DNA from 3 places in the Gottfriedia sp. ABJ_BB2_2 genome. Region 1 is predicted to be linked to each of the others. Evidence: riboswitches for the same ligand, from Rfam matches in the RefSeq annotation. Region 1 holds a riboswitch; each other region holds the start of a gene.
The links. A riboswitch is a leader RNA that binds a small molecule or an ion and turns the genes downstream of it on or off. The one in region 1 is predicted to bind thiamine pyrophosphate.

Region 1 (5,005 bases):
GAAAATCATCAGTCGTATTTTTAGTCATCACTAAAGAAGATTTTGGCAGATTTGTATTATATGATATTTTCATCAGTAGTCTCGTTTTTGGTTGTATTAAAAAAACATTTTCAAGTGATTTGCTAGCAATATTAGGTAGTTTTATCATTCCTACCGCTCTAAAGAAAACTGCCTTATTGATAAAAAGTTAAAGAGGATGCTCAAAAAATAGAGCATCCTTTTTATCTATCCTATGCTTCTAGACTCATTGAAGGTCCAAAGAATTCAAAGTGAATATGTGTTTCTGGAACATTCAATTGTTTTAAGCTTGAAACAACTGCTTTTAAAAACGGCACTGGGCCACATACATAATAATGTGCATCAACAGATTGTATATTAGATGTTAACCAAGCAGCATCAATATAACCTTGCTTTTTAAAGTACGGATTTTTCAAATCATCCTCAGAAGGATTCTCATAAATAAATGATAAAGAAAAGTCATTTAATTGTTCTGATAGTGAGATTAACTCATTTTTGAATGGTTGAAGGTTAGCATTTCTTGAGGCACAAACCATTTCTACTTTACGGTTTGGCTGAGTATTAGCAATATATTTTACCATACTCATTAAAGGTGTAATTCCAACTCCACCACTAATGAACACAGCAGGTGATTCAAGATCATTGTTTATAGTGAAATCCCCAGCTGGAGCTGTTAATTCTAATGAATCGCCAATATTAACAAAGTCGTGAAGATAGTTTGAAAAAACTCCTTTAGGTTGTTGTTCTTCAGCTTCTCTTTTTACGGAAATTCTGTAGTGCTCTTTGCCAGGTACATCAGATAAACTATATTGTCTGTTTAATAAATATTCTTGTCCTTCTACTTTTGCTCGAACAGTTATATATTGACCTGGTAAAAATGTTGGTAATACGGAATGATCTTTTGGAAGTAAGTAGAAAGATGTAATTACTTCGCTTTCTTTAACCTTATCAATGACCTTGAACTCTTTAAAGTCACTCCATCCACCTTCTTGTGTAGCTGATTCATTATACATTTCTTTTTCAATATCGATAAATACTTGTGCAATAATACCATAGCTTTCAGCCCAAGCATTAATAATTTCATCGGTTGCAGCATCACCTAATACTTCTTTAATCGCACCTAATAAGTGTTCTCCAACGATAGGGTAGTGTTCAGGTTTTACTAAAAGACTGCGATGTTTTTGGGCAATTTGTTTTACAACAGGAAGAATTGTTTCAAGCTTATCAATGTTTTTTGCCGCAGCTAGGACTGTGTTGGCAAGTGCTGTTTGTTGTCTACCTTTTTGTTGATTTGTATGATTGAATATATTCAATAATTCAGGATGATTTGTAAACAAGTTTTTATAAAAAACTGATGTAATTTCAATCCCTTTTACTTCTAAAACTGGGATTGTTGATTTAATAATGTCGATTGTTTTTTGAGATAGCATGTTATACCCCTTCTTTTCTCTAAAGTAGTATTTCTAATACATCTTTATAGTAGACTTATATTTTCTTCAAAGCAATATGTAAAATACATCTTTTTAGCCTCAGTTTATAAAAGTTTAAAAAATGTTCACAATTATGCTATGATTAATCAAAATAAATGAGTGAGGGGAATTTATGCGGTTAACCAATTATTCAGATTACTCACTTCGGGTTTTAATATACTTGTCCACTGAACCAAATGAAAAACTGGTTAATATAAAGGATATTGCCGAGGCGTATGATATTTCAAAAAATCATTTAATGAAAATAATATATAACTTAGGGAAGATGGGGTATATTGAAACAATTCGAGGACGAAATGGTGGAATCCGACTTGCAAAACTACCATCTGATATAAATATAGGTGAATTAATTCGAAAAACTGAAGAGGACTTTCATATTGTTGAATGTTTCGAACATAACAATAACTGTGTGATTACTCCAGTTTGTTCTTTGAAGCATATATTTAATAAAGCGTTAGATCAGTTTTTACAAGTATTAGATCAATATACACTTGAAGATATTGTACAAAATAATTTTATGCTGAAAGAATATTTTGACTTAAATAAAAAATAAAAACACTCGAGCAGTAATTGTTTGAGTGTTTTAAAGTTTAATTTGTTATATATGCTCCGATGGTTCTCGAATTAATGATTGAGAAATATAAAGGATTTACTAGAGGTTAAAAAAGAGTGAGACACAGATTCCTTAGTGATTTTCCTATATTCATATTTTTCTATTTATACAGATTATTTAAATTATTAAAATGTGATGAAAATGTTTCGTAATTATGGGGTTTATCTGTTATATTTATCTTGAAAAGTTTATATGCGAGAAAATGTGGAGGAGCCAGTGTTGCTGGCTGAGATAGTATCCGTAAGATACTGACTCTTAGAACCTGATCTGGGTGATGCCAGCGTAGGGAACAGTATCTCTTTTGATATAGTTTTTTACAGTGCATTCACGTCCGGATATTTATTCGGGCGTTTTCTTTTTGTCTAGTTCGAGTGCCTTGCTAAGGTACTAACACATTTCATTTGTATAAACAAAACAAAAAGGAGAGTTATAGAATGAAAAGATTACTGATTTGCTTTTTTGCACTTTGCTTAACGTTAGCAGGATGTAGTGGACAAAATTCATCAACACCAAAGAAAGAAAAAGAGCTACAAAAGGTGACGGTTGTGCTAGACTGGACGCCTAATACAAATCATACAGGTTTATTCGTAGCAAAAGAAAATGGATATTTTAAAGAGCAAGGTTTGAATGTTGACATTATTAGTCCAGGGCAAACAGGAGCAGACCAATTAATTGCTTCTGGTAAAGCTGATTTTGGCGTATCATACCAAGAGTCAATTACACAAGCAAGAGTACAAAATGTTCCAATTGTGTCGATTGCTGCTGTTATTCAACATAATACTTCTGGTTTTGCTTCACCAGTTAGTAAAAATATTAAATCACCAAAAGATTTTGTAGGTAAAACTTATGGTGGATGGGGTTCTCCAGTTGAAAAAGCCATTTTAGATTCACTGATGAAGAAAGAAAATGCAGATGTTAATAAATTAAATATCGTTAATATGGGTGATGCTGATTTCTTCACAGCTGTAAAGCGTGATATTGATTTTGCTTGGATTTATCAAGGGTGGACAGGAATAGAAGCTGAGCTTCGCGATGAGAAATTAAATATGGTTTATTTAACTGATTACAGTGATAAATTAGATTACTACACACCTGTACTTGCAACGAATGAAAAAATGATTAAGGATCAACCAAAAGTCGTGAAAGCATTTATGAAGGCAGCGTCTAAAGGATATACTTATTCAATCGATCATCCAAAGGAAGCAGCAGATATTTTATTAAAAGATAATCCAGATTTAGATAAAGAGTTAGTCCAAAAAAGTCAGGAATGGCTTTCAACTAAATATCAAGACGATGCAAGTCGTTGGGGTGAACAGAAGTTAACAATTTGGAAAAACTATGCTGAGTGGTTAACTGAAAATAAATTGTTAGAAGGTAAATTTGATCCGGAAAAAGCTTTTACAAATGAGTTTTTACCAGAATAATAATTTTTATAAGGGGGAGCTTTAAATGTCTAATTCTTTGATTAGTGTACAAATTATACCAAAAACAAACAAAATTGAGGAAGTAATTCCAGCGGTAGATGCGGCGATAAAAGTAATCGATGAGTCTGGTGTAAAATACCAAGTTCAACCTTTAGAAACAACAATGGAAGGCGATTTAAATCAATTATTAAATATTGTCCAAAAAATGAATGAAAAAATGATCGAAATCGGCTGTCATAATGTCATTACGCAAATGAAAATACTATATCAGCCACAAGGTATTGCTATGGATGACTTGACGGAGAAATATCGTTAATGAAACGTAAACAAATAAAAGGATGGCAACCGATTCTTGTCATCCTTCTTTTTTTAATTTTTTGGCAGCTGTGTATCAAACTATTCAAAATAGAAGCTTGGCTCTTACCAGGGCCAATCGTAATACTGAAAGAAGGAATTAAGTCTTATGATTCATTAGTTCCACATGTACTCTCTACTGTACAATTAACTATCTTTGGTTTTTTGGTAGGTACTCTTTTAGGACTGATGATTGCTATCGTACTACATTTAATTCCAGGGTTTAAAGAAGCGTTTTATCCATTATTAATTTTGTCACAGAACGTACCAATTATTGTTTTAGCACCACTTTTGATTATTTGGTTTGGATTTGGAGTATTCCCGAAATTAATGATTATTTCACTAGTTTGCTTCTTTCCTGTTACCGTTTCTGCTCTTGATGGATTTAGGCAAACACCAACCAATTTGATTAATTATATGAAAATGGCAGGGGCAACTAAATCACAATTATTTTGGAAAATAGAATGTCCATACTCACTACCATCTATTTTTTCGGGATTAAAAATATCCGCGACATATAGTGTGATGGGTGCGGTGATTTCTGAGTGGCTAGGTGCAAAAACAGGTATAGGTGTATTTATGACGCTTGCTTCTTCTTCATTCCGTACCGATCGAGTTTTTGTCTCGATTTTTATCATTATGTTTTTAAGTATGTTCTTTTTCAGTGTAATAGTATTGCTAGAAAGAATGACGGTGAAATGGAAGTCTAAGGGAGTAAAATAAAAATGACATTAGAAATAAGAAATCTAGAAAAATCATTTGGAAAAAATCAACAAGTTTTAGCGGGCATTTCAATGCATGTAAATGAAGGTGAATTTGTTTCGATTTTAGGGCCATCGGGCAGCGGGAAAAGTACTTTATTTAACTTGATTGGTGGATTGATCAATCCTGATTCGGGCCAAATCATTTTAAATCGTTCCGTCATAAATGGGGAGCTAGGTCATATCAGCTTTATGCCACAAGAACATTCACTTCTTCCATGGCGCACTGTATTGAAAAATATACTATTATCAAGTGAACTTAAAGGTAAATCGGATGAATCATTAGCACGAGATTGGTTGAAGCGCACCGGACTTGCTGACTACGAAAATGCTTATCCACATGAA
Region 2 (5,005 bases), on a different contig from region 1:
AGTGTAGTAGCTCCTACACCAACTGGATCCAAAATAACTGGGATTCCAAGTTGGTTTGCTTTTTTTCCTGCCGTGATCATTGATTGAATTGTTCTTTCGTTCAACGTACCAATATTGATGACTAGTGCTGATGCAAAAGCTAACATTTCCTCAACTTCTGCTAAATCATCTGCCATGACTGGCGAACCACCAATCGCAAGAACCATATTTGCACAATCATTAACCGTTACATAGTTTGTAATATGATGTACTAATGGTTTTTTACCCTTTACATCTCCAATTAACTGACTGATTTCATTAAGAACTGACATGTTTATTTCCCCCTACATGCTGATTAGTAAATTTATTTATAACAAATTGAACGACAATATAAATCAAACCAATGACTACCATACTAGGAATAGTTGCTCCTAGAAAACTATCAAATTGTACAAACTGTCGATAGATAAATATCCCAACTACCCAAATAAGCATAGCAACCCAATCTAACATTAAGGTTTTTCTAATTTTTGTACGCTTTAAAATAAAATAATCCGTTAACAAAATTGCATACAAAGGTGCAAAAAAAGAACCAATTAAATATAAAAATCCTTCATATTTTTCAATCGGAAATACCATTGCAAGTATTGTTCCTATAATCGTCAATACAATTGCGACATGCTTTCCATTTAATTTGGGAAATACAGTTGTCAATGAAATACCACCAGAATATGCATCCATAAAAGTAGTCGTAACTGTTGCTAACACAACGATTCCAACTGCAAATAATCCAAGATTTGCACTCATTAGAACTGCCACTGGATCATATTCATTAAATGCTAGAGCAGCCCCTAGTCCGATTGCATACATCCATGAACTACCAACCATATAACCAACGAAACTTCCAATTGCACCTTCACGAGTTGACTTAGCAAAACGAGTATAGTCACTTATTAATGGAAGCCATGATAATGGCATGATAACGGATAGTTCTACTGCAGCACCAAAAGACATCTCAGAAGTACCAGGTTTAAAAAGGAATTCACTATGCTTGAAAATAACAAAGCACAAAACAATCGTTAGTAAAAATAATAGCGCTACTGCTACACTATTTAACTTCTTCCAAGCATTTTGACCAAAATATAACCAAATACAAATCAATAAGCCAACAATAAGACACCATACCCAAGGCTGATTAAAATGAAAATCAGATCTAGTTACTACATTAATAGATCTAGCTCCTGTAACAATCATAACTGCCGTCCAGCCCACTAGTTGCAACACATTTAATATAGAAAATAAATAACTGCCATATCTTCCAAATGATATTTTAGTAGATTCCATTGCCGTTAAACGCTCTCTTGAACCGATAACGCCACCTAACACAAGAAGTAGCGTACCAAGTAAATGTCCGATTAGAATAGCAGTCAATCCTTTTGTAAAACCTAAAGGTGCAATGAGCGCACCAGTCATAATTTCAGCGATTGAAACTGCGGCACCAAACCAAAGTGTTGCGAAGTTCCATCTTGTTAAATTGCCAGTTTGTTTAGACATGCAAAATACCCGCCTTTTGATACATTGAATAAAAATGATGTACGGGACCTACGCCCTTCCCGATGGAGAATGAATGTTGAATTGCTAATGTTATGTATTCTTTTGCCCTACTAATTGCTTCGTTTAATTGAAATTCATTTGCCAGATTAGAAGCTATGCTTGATGATAAAGTACACCCTGTACCATGTGTATTATTGGTAGCTATTCTAGTACTCTTATAATAAGTAAATTCATCCCCATCATAGCTAACATCTGTCGCATCGTTTTCTAAATGACCACCTTTTACAAGAACAGCTTTAGCACCTAATGTATGAATCAAAATTGCAGCCTCTTCCATCTCTTGAATAGTTGAAATGCTTTTACCTGTAATTACTTCTGCCTCAGGTAGATTAGGTGTTATGACAGTTGCTAATGGAATCAATTCTTGAATTAACGCTTCTTTCGCATCTGGGCTTAACAAATCATAACCGCTTTTCGAAACCATAACTGGATCAACGACAATGTGCTTTGGCTTATACTGTCTTAGTTTTTCAGCAATGATTTTAATCGTATCAATTTGTGATACCATCCCAATCTTTACTGAATCAACTTCAATATCAGTAAAGATTGCATCTAGCTGACTTGCTATCATTTTTGGTGTTATATCTTGAACTGCAAATACACCTTGTGTATTTTGAGCCGTCACTGCGGTAATCACACTCATGCCAAAAACACCATGAGCTGAAAATGTTTTCAAATCCGCTTGAATTCCAGCCCCACCACTTGAGTCAGAACCCGCAATTGTTAATACTTTTTTCAATTTTTTTCCTCCCATTTAGTGAATAGACTTTTTTGATCTACAGATAGAAGTTGTGGATTGATTTAGAGAACAAAAAAAGCACAAATCCCCATAGGGACTTGTGCTCGAACAAATCAATGTTGTAAATGCATATAAATATGCATTTAATCGCTCACTTTCCTACGCTGGCATTATCCAGATCAGGTTAAAGGGTCAAAGACAATTGTGTCTTAATCTCAGCCGACCATTTACGGCACCCCTAGTACTATTCAAAATATCAAATTGTATTTCTCTTACATATTAATTAATACTATTACTAAATTCAAGTAGTTAGACTAATTTATTCATCTTGAATGATTTACATTTAGTTTGAAGATCATTTGTTGGTCAAATTTGGTCTTAGCTTATCCATTTTTCACAAGGAGTTGTTCGCTTGTTAATAGTAAGCCAGAATCAATATAAAACCGCTCTGGATGTGGATGGCTGAGAAAATCATGATGAGAAATAGACCAACCGTATGCCCCTGCATAGCTAAATAAGAGAATATCACCTACTCTTAATCTAGTTATATTTACATCTCTTGCAAGTACATCATTAGGAGTACATAACTCACCTGCTACTGTAATGTTCGCATTCATTAGTTCAGGACGCTCAAATGAGTATGACCAATTTTCTACTGGAACAATTGTAAAAGGATGATTTTGTTTCCAAGCAGCTGGAAGTCTTAAATGGTGACTTCCACCACGGAGTACACAAAAATATTGTTCATGATTTTGTTTAATATCTAAAACCTCAGTCGCATAATATCCACATGATGAGGTAATATAACGTCCACATTCAAATAAAATTTGCCAGTTTTTATCTTTGTTTTTTTCTATGATTTTATGTAAAACAATCATAAATTCTTCCCAGTTAAACTGGTCATGTAATTCTAGATAGTTAATACCGATTCCACCTCCTACATTCAGGTAGGAAATATCTAGATTAAACTCACTTTCCCAAGCTCTAGATAATGCAAAGCAATGGTCTACAAAATAAGCATGTGCCATCGCATCAATATTATTAGACATGGCATGAAAATGAAAACCGCATAGTTTTATATTTGGCATTGATTTCACTAGTGATATTGCCTTTGGTATCTCTTTTTCATCAATACCAAATTGAGTTGGAACACCAGCCATTTTTAACTTGGCATTCGGTACAGACCGGCGAAGATTCACACGAAATAAAATCGATACATTAATTTCTCTTTTTTTGGCAATATGGTTCACTACATTTAGTTCATGGAAACTCTCCACATGTAATAAAGTCACACCGTGATGGATTGCCATGTCAATTTCTTCATAAGTTTTTCCAGGACCACCGAACAAAATCGGAATATGCTGATCGACTGACCTAACTTTTTCAATTTCCCCTAAAGAAGCAACTTCAAACCCACTTACATGTGGAGCTAACGTTTTAAGCAGCGTTTCATCAGAGTTGGCTTTAATTGCGTAGAATAACTGACAGCTTGCTGGAAGAGTTGTCAAAAGTGCTTCTACGTGACTACGTAATTTTGATAAGTCATATATATAAGCACAAAGTGGTTTCTCTTGTTTCATTCGATAAGTTTGCACAATATTTTCAATCAACTTTCTAAAACCTCCATCGAATTATATTTTCATGATTTGTTTTCTTTTCATCACAATCATTAATGTCGTTATAATACAACCTAATCCCATTACATTACCTGCCAAGTGAGTTCCTAAACTCGTTGCTATTGCTCCAATTAATAACGCTCCTAAAGGAATAAAGCCTCTGTCCATTAAAGCGATACTTAATATTCTGCCACGAAGATGATCTGGTACTTGCTTCTGTAACGTAATGCGGCTTAATGTACGATAAGTTTGACTAGTTAATCCAACTAAAAACATCGCGATACTGGCAATCATTAGATTTGTTGTTCCAATAAATAAAAGTAAAGAGCAGCCAAAACTAATGATTGAATAGATTAACCATTTACCTGGTTCATTGATTTCTTTACCGATAGATAACCATGTCGTGCCTGCAATTGCTCCGACTGATGAAATCGATAGTAACATTCCAAACCCTTCAGGTCCTAAGTGTAGAAGCTCTCTAGCAAATAATGGCGTCATTGTTGTATAAGGGAATCCAAATATCATTGGGACAATCGCAAGTATGAGTAATGACTGCACTGACGGTTTTTCTCTAACAAATGTTACTGCCTCTAATAAGGTAATTTTCTCTCCTTCTGCTTTCCTTTTTAATGGTTGAAAGTTTTTGCGAATAAGAGATAAAGAGATTAATACACTAAACGTCCCCCAAGCATTGATATAAAATATATTGGCAATATCAGTCATTCCAATTAATAATCCTGCAATTGCTGGCCCAATCATACGTGATAGATTAATGATCATCGTATTAATTGCGATTGCACTTGCCATCGAAGATTGAGGGACAAGATTTGGAATAAAAGCATTACGGACTGGTGGATCCATAGCTGCAAGCATGGCCCTTAAAGTCACAATGAAGGCAAATAACCAAAATGCTGGTTCCTCCTTAATGAGAAATCCGAGTATAAATGTTAATAACATCATGCCGATTTGCAGCCAAATCAATACTTTTCTTCGGTCCATCCTATCAGCCAATATTCCAGCTGGTACACTTAGTAAAAATGTAGGAACTAAGCGACAA
Region 3 (5,005 bases), on a different contig from region 1:
ACAGGATCTGTAGCATCGGAAACAGCAGTATTCAGTAACACACCATCCGCACCTAACTCCATAGCATACGCTGCATCTTTCGGAGAACCAATTCCAGCGTCAATAATAACAGGAACTGACGATTGTTCGATAATAAATTTTAAATGTAAAGGATTTAAAATACCTTTTCCAGATCCAATAGGCGATGCACCAGGCATGATTGCATGGACTCCTAGTTCTTCAAGTCTTCTTGCCAAAACGACGTCATCTGAAGTGTAGGGTAATACAGTAAATCCTTCTGCAAGTAACATTTCTGAGGCTTTTAACGTTTCAACTGGATCCGGTAAAAGCGACTTGTCACAACCAATTACTTCAACCTTAATCATGTCACATAGTCCTGAAGCTTTCGCTAGTTTCGCTATTCTTACTGCTTCTTCAGCTGTTTTAGCGCCAGCGGTATTTGGAAGCAATTTATATTTTGTTAAATCTAATTGTTCAAGAAAGTTTGGTTGAGATTCCTCAAAAATATTCATTCTTCTTACAGCAAACGTTAAAACTTCTGTCTCTGAAACCTCAACAGCTCTTTTTTGAATATCAAAGGAAGGGTATTTACCTGTACCTAGAAACAATCTTGAATGAAATGAATGTTTTCCAATTGTTAACATCATTAACCTCCACCTACAAAATGTATTAATTCTACAATATCTCCGTTTGAAAGAACTGTAGTACCGTACAGTTCTCGATACAATATTTCTTTATTCACTTCTACTACAACGATTCGATTCGCTAATTGATAAGAATGAAGTAAATCTTCTACTGTGCAGATACCTTCAGCTAGCTGAATACTTTTACCATTTAATTGGATGAGCAATATTCATACACCTCTCTTTAAAATTATCGATTCACTTTAAACGCTTCTACCCACTCAGGTCTGACTTTTCGTTTAAGAATAAAATCACGAATCATTTTGCCTGTAGCAGGGGCAAGAAGAATGCCATTTCTAAAGTGTCCAGTAGCAAAAAATATATTGTCGTCATCTGGGTGTTTTCCGATATATGGTTTTTGATCAAATGTTTGTGGTCGTAAACCTCCCCAAAAAGATTCAATGTTCATTTTGCTAATATCAGGTAGCATCTTTTTGGCAGTATTAATTAATGATTCAATACCTTGTAAGTTTGGTTTTTCATCCCAATCGTTTTGAATCATAGTTGCACCAATCACAAGCTTTCCATTGTTTCTAGGAACAATGTAGTTATGATCATGGAAAATTGTATGCTCCAGCGTCATGTGTTCACTTGTTACCGAAAGACACTCCCCCTTAACCGGGGTAAGACGATTACTTAATCCGAGTTGTTCAAAAAAAGATGTGCTCCAAACCCCGTTTGCAATTACGATATTTTTAGCTGTAAACTGACCATTTGTAGATTGAATGGTAAATGTACTTTCATTTTTTCGAATCTCTATAACACTAGTATTCTCGTGTATTGTAGCTCCGAGTACTTGTGCACTTTTACAAAAAGCATTACAGACAGAAGTAGGTAGGACGTTTACATCATCTTCTATATATGCTGCTCCAATTATATTTGTTGTGATATTAGGTATTTTTCTTTGAATTTCATTTGGTTCATACCAAATGACCGTTGGTTGTGAAAGAAGGGAAGCTAATTGCATTTTTTCTGCATTATTATAAGCTAGTTTGAAAATCCCACCAGTTTTCAACTCAATGTCGATGTGACTTAGTTTTTTTAGGTCCTCTTTCAGTTGAAAATAAGATAATTGACTACTTCTTGCAAAAGGCAAAAAAATCTCTGTATCATTACACTCAGAATGAGCTCCCAGCATACCTGCTGCAGCGCTAGTAGATTTAGAACCTATTGTTTGTGCTTCGAGAACGGCAACGTCTATTTTTTCCTTTGCCAAGTAATATCCGATTGAGCATCCAATGATTCCACCACCAATTACAATTACTTCAAAATGTTGTTTCATAGAATACTAATGCACCTCTCCACATATTTTAGAGCAGAATCGCGCGGATTTTCAGAAGAAAAAATACCCGACATGACTGCAATTCCATCAATCTGACATTCTTTTAATATTGGAAGATGATCAGGAGCTATTCCACCAATTGCGTAAACTGGAATTGTAAGAACATTTTTTATCTCAATTAACGGATCAATTCCATTTGGACTTAAACCTTTTTTGCAATTTGTCTCAAAGCAATGTCCATAAATGACATAATTGGCGTGATCTTTTTCAGCTTGTATTGCTTCAGCTACTGAATGGACTGAGCGACCGACATTCATTGTTGGATAATGTTCTTTTACTAACTTGACTGGAAGTCCGTGAGTTGGCAAATGAATGTTGAATAGATTTGTTAGTAATGCTACGTCTAATCTGTCATTCATGATGATCTTGTTCATAGGTACTCCGTTATCGCTTAAAAGGTTTAAAAGCATAAGTAGTTCTAAACTGCTTTTCGATTTTTCTCGTATATAAACAAAATCAACAACATCATGTATTTGAATAATCATTGTTGCAAGTTCATGTATTGAATACATATTATTCGTCACTGCAATTAGCTTCAAATTTGCTCCTCCTTTTTGAAAAATTAGGGTGTATGTATTTTTAAATAAGAAAAACCACTTCCCAAAAATGGAAAGTGGTTTGTAAGTTACACAAATAAACGCATAAAAAGACATTGCGCCACTTTCCTACGCAGGTACGAGCCTGTTCAGGTTATGAGGGTTTAAAAGTAACTACTTTATTCTCAGCCCTTATCAAGGGATCCCCTAGTGATGAATACACTATGAAAATTAAGTTTAGCATAGCATAAAAATAAAATAATTCAAGATTAAAAAAATGATAGTTTGTAAATGGTATTTCAAAAGTTATCAAAATAGACACTGAAAGTTAGCGAAAAAAATAATTTTTTAAATCGAAAATAGTGAATGTTTCCAAGGGTATATATGCATTTTCATACAATATTGTAAAATTTTAGGGGAATAAAATGATTTACAAGATTGAAGCTTAGGTTTATATTAAGTCTGTACAAATGAATAGTTTGACTAGGGGTGTCCAATAAGTTGGGCTGAGAGAGAAACGCGTTTTAAGTTTCTTAACCCTCAGGACCTGATCTGGTTCATACCAGCGTGGGGAAGTTAGCGTTTATTACAGTAGTGTCAATTTAGCATTATTGTAGTCAAACTAACCAATAGCCGGGTCTTATCAAGATAAGATACGGCTTTTTTTCATGCTTATTGTGGATTGGATTTTGTTCTTTTTAATCACATTAAAAAGGGGAAATCATAATGAACAATTCTGTAAATGAAATGAATTTTTCTATCATGTCTAGTTTTTCGGGAAGTAAAAAAGTATATGTCGAAGGATCAAGACCGGACTTGTTGGTTCCAATGCGTGAAATCAAATTAAGTCCAACAACTGGATCATTTGGGGAAGAGGAAAACGCTCCTGTTCGTGTCTACGATACAAGCGGTCCTTATACTGATGAAAGCGAAACAGTTGATATTCGAAAAGGTCTTAAGTCGATAAGAGGAAAATGGATTATCGAACGTGAAGATGTAATCGAGTATGAAGGACGTGAGGTAAAGCCTGAGGATAATGGTTTTAAAAGTGATATTGTACAGAAAAATATAGAGGTCTTCAAGGGACTAGATAGAAAACCATTACGAGCAAAAGATGGTGCAAATATTACACAGTTGCATTACGCACGACAAGGATTGATCACACCGGAAATGGAATTTATTGCAATTAGGGAACATGTTTCTCCTGAGTTTGTCAGGTCCGAAGTAGCGAGAGGAAGAGCAGTCATTCCTTCAAATATAAATCATCCAGAGAGCGAGCCAATGATAATTGGACGTAACTTTCATGTGAAAATTAATGCCAATATTGGTAACTCAGCTGTTACTTCATCTATTGAAGAAGAAGTTGAAAAAATGACTTGGGCAACACGCTGGGGAGCAGATACAATGATGGATCTTTCTACCGGAAAAAATATTCACACAACTCGTGAATGGATTATTAGAAATTCACCAGTACCGGTTGGAACAGTACCTATTTATCAGGCACTGGAAAAAGTTAATGGAATCGCTGAAGACTTATCATGGGAGGTATTCAGAGATACATTAATTGAACAAGCGGAGCAAGGTGTCGACTATTTTACAATTCATGCAGGTGTACTTTTACGCTATATACCATTAACTGCTAAACGTGTTACAGGTATTGTTTCTAGAGGTGGATCGATTATGGCTCAGTGGTGTCTTGCACATCATAAAGAAAATTTTTTATATACTCATTTTGAAGAAATTTGCGACATTATGAAACGATATGATGTGACATTTTCACTTGGTGATGGGCTAAGACCTGGCTCCATTGCTGATGCAAATGATGAAGCTCAGTTTGCTGAATTAGAGACACTTGGGGAACTGACGAAAATAGCATGGAAGCATGATGTCCAAGTAATGATTGAAGGACCAGGTCATGTTCCAATGCATTTAATTAAAGAAAATATGGATAAACAATTAGAAATCTGTAATGAAGCACCTTTTTACACTCTTGGACCACTAACAACTGATATAGCACCAGGTTATGATCATATTACTTCTGCAATTGGTGCAGCCATGATTGGTTGGTTTGGTACAGCAATGCTATGTTATGTAACACCAAAGGAGCATCTTGGATTGCCGAATAAAGAAGACGTAAGAGTAGGTGTTATTACGTACAAAATTGCTGCGCATGCCGCGGATCTAGCGAAGGGCCATCCAGGTGCTCAAAAAAGAGATGATGCGTTATCTAAAGCCAGATTTGAATTTAGATGGAGAGATCAATTTAACCTATCATTGGATCCAGAAAGAGCAATGGAATACCACGATGAGACATTACCTGCTGAGGGTGCAAAAACAGCCCATTTCTGTTCTATGTGTGGTCCAAAGTTTTGTAGTATGAGAATTTCACAAGATATTAGGGATATAGTAAATGAAAAAGAATTTGAATTAACGATTGATGAGGG

Region 2: another riboswitch for thiamine pyrophosphate. It lies ahead of thiD (bifunctional hydroxymethylpyrimidine kinase/phosphomethylpyrimidine kinase); the one in region 1 lies ahead of ACX6U0_RS17815 (ABC transporter substrate-binding protein).
Region 3: another riboswitch for thiamine pyrophosphate. It lies ahead of thiC (phosphomethylpyrimidine synthase ThiC); the one in region 1 lies ahead of ACX6U0_RS17815 (ABC transporter substrate-binding protein).

The regions. Positions count from the first base shown of each region.
Region 1 is NZ_JBVFKR010000010.1:57,199-62,203, forward strand. Features, by position in the region: gene hmpA (NO-inducible flavohemoprotein) at 231-1,448, opposite strand; gene ACX6U0_RS17810 (RrF2 family transcriptional regulator) at 1,621-2,061, shown strand; TPP riboswitch at 2,318-2,427, shown strand; gene ACX6U0_RS17815 (ABC transporter substrate-binding protein) at 2,556-3,545, shown strand; gene ACX6U0_RS17820 (thiamine-binding protein) at 3,571-3,861, shown strand; gene ACX6U0_RS17825 (ABC transporter permease) at 3,861-4,622, shown strand; gene ACX6U0_RS17830 (ABC transporter ATP-binding protein) at 4,625-5,005, shown strand, end outside.
Region 2 is NZ_JBVFKR010000012.1:78,019-83,023, reverse strand. Features, by position in the region: gene thiM (hydroxyethylthiazole kinase) at 1-311, opposite strand, end outside; gene cytX (putative hydroxymethylpyrimidine transporter CytX) at 298-1,533, opposite strand; gene thiD (bifunctional hydroxymethylpyrimidine kinase/phosphomethylpyrimidine kinase) at 1,526-2,332, opposite strand; TPP riboswitch at 2,472-2,582, opposite strand; gene ACX6U0_RS19060 (type III PLP-dependent enzyme) at 2,716-3,942, opposite strand; gene ACX6U0_RS19055 (MFS transporter) at 3,964-5,005, opposite strand, start outside.
Region 3 is NZ_JBVFKR010000002.1:686,751-691,755, reverse strand. Features, by position in the region: gene ACX6U0_RS08365 (thiazole synthase) at 1-644, opposite strand, end outside; gene thiS (sulfur carrier protein ThiS) at 647-850, opposite strand; gene thiO (glycine oxidase ThiO) at 874-1,965, opposite strand; gene ACX6U0_RS08350 (thiamine phosphate synthase) at 1,962-2,564, opposite strand; TPP riboswitch at 2,671-2,780, opposite strand; TPP riboswitch at 3,037-3,152, shown strand; gene thiC (phosphomethylpyrimidine synthase ThiC) at 3,285-5,005, shown strand, end outside.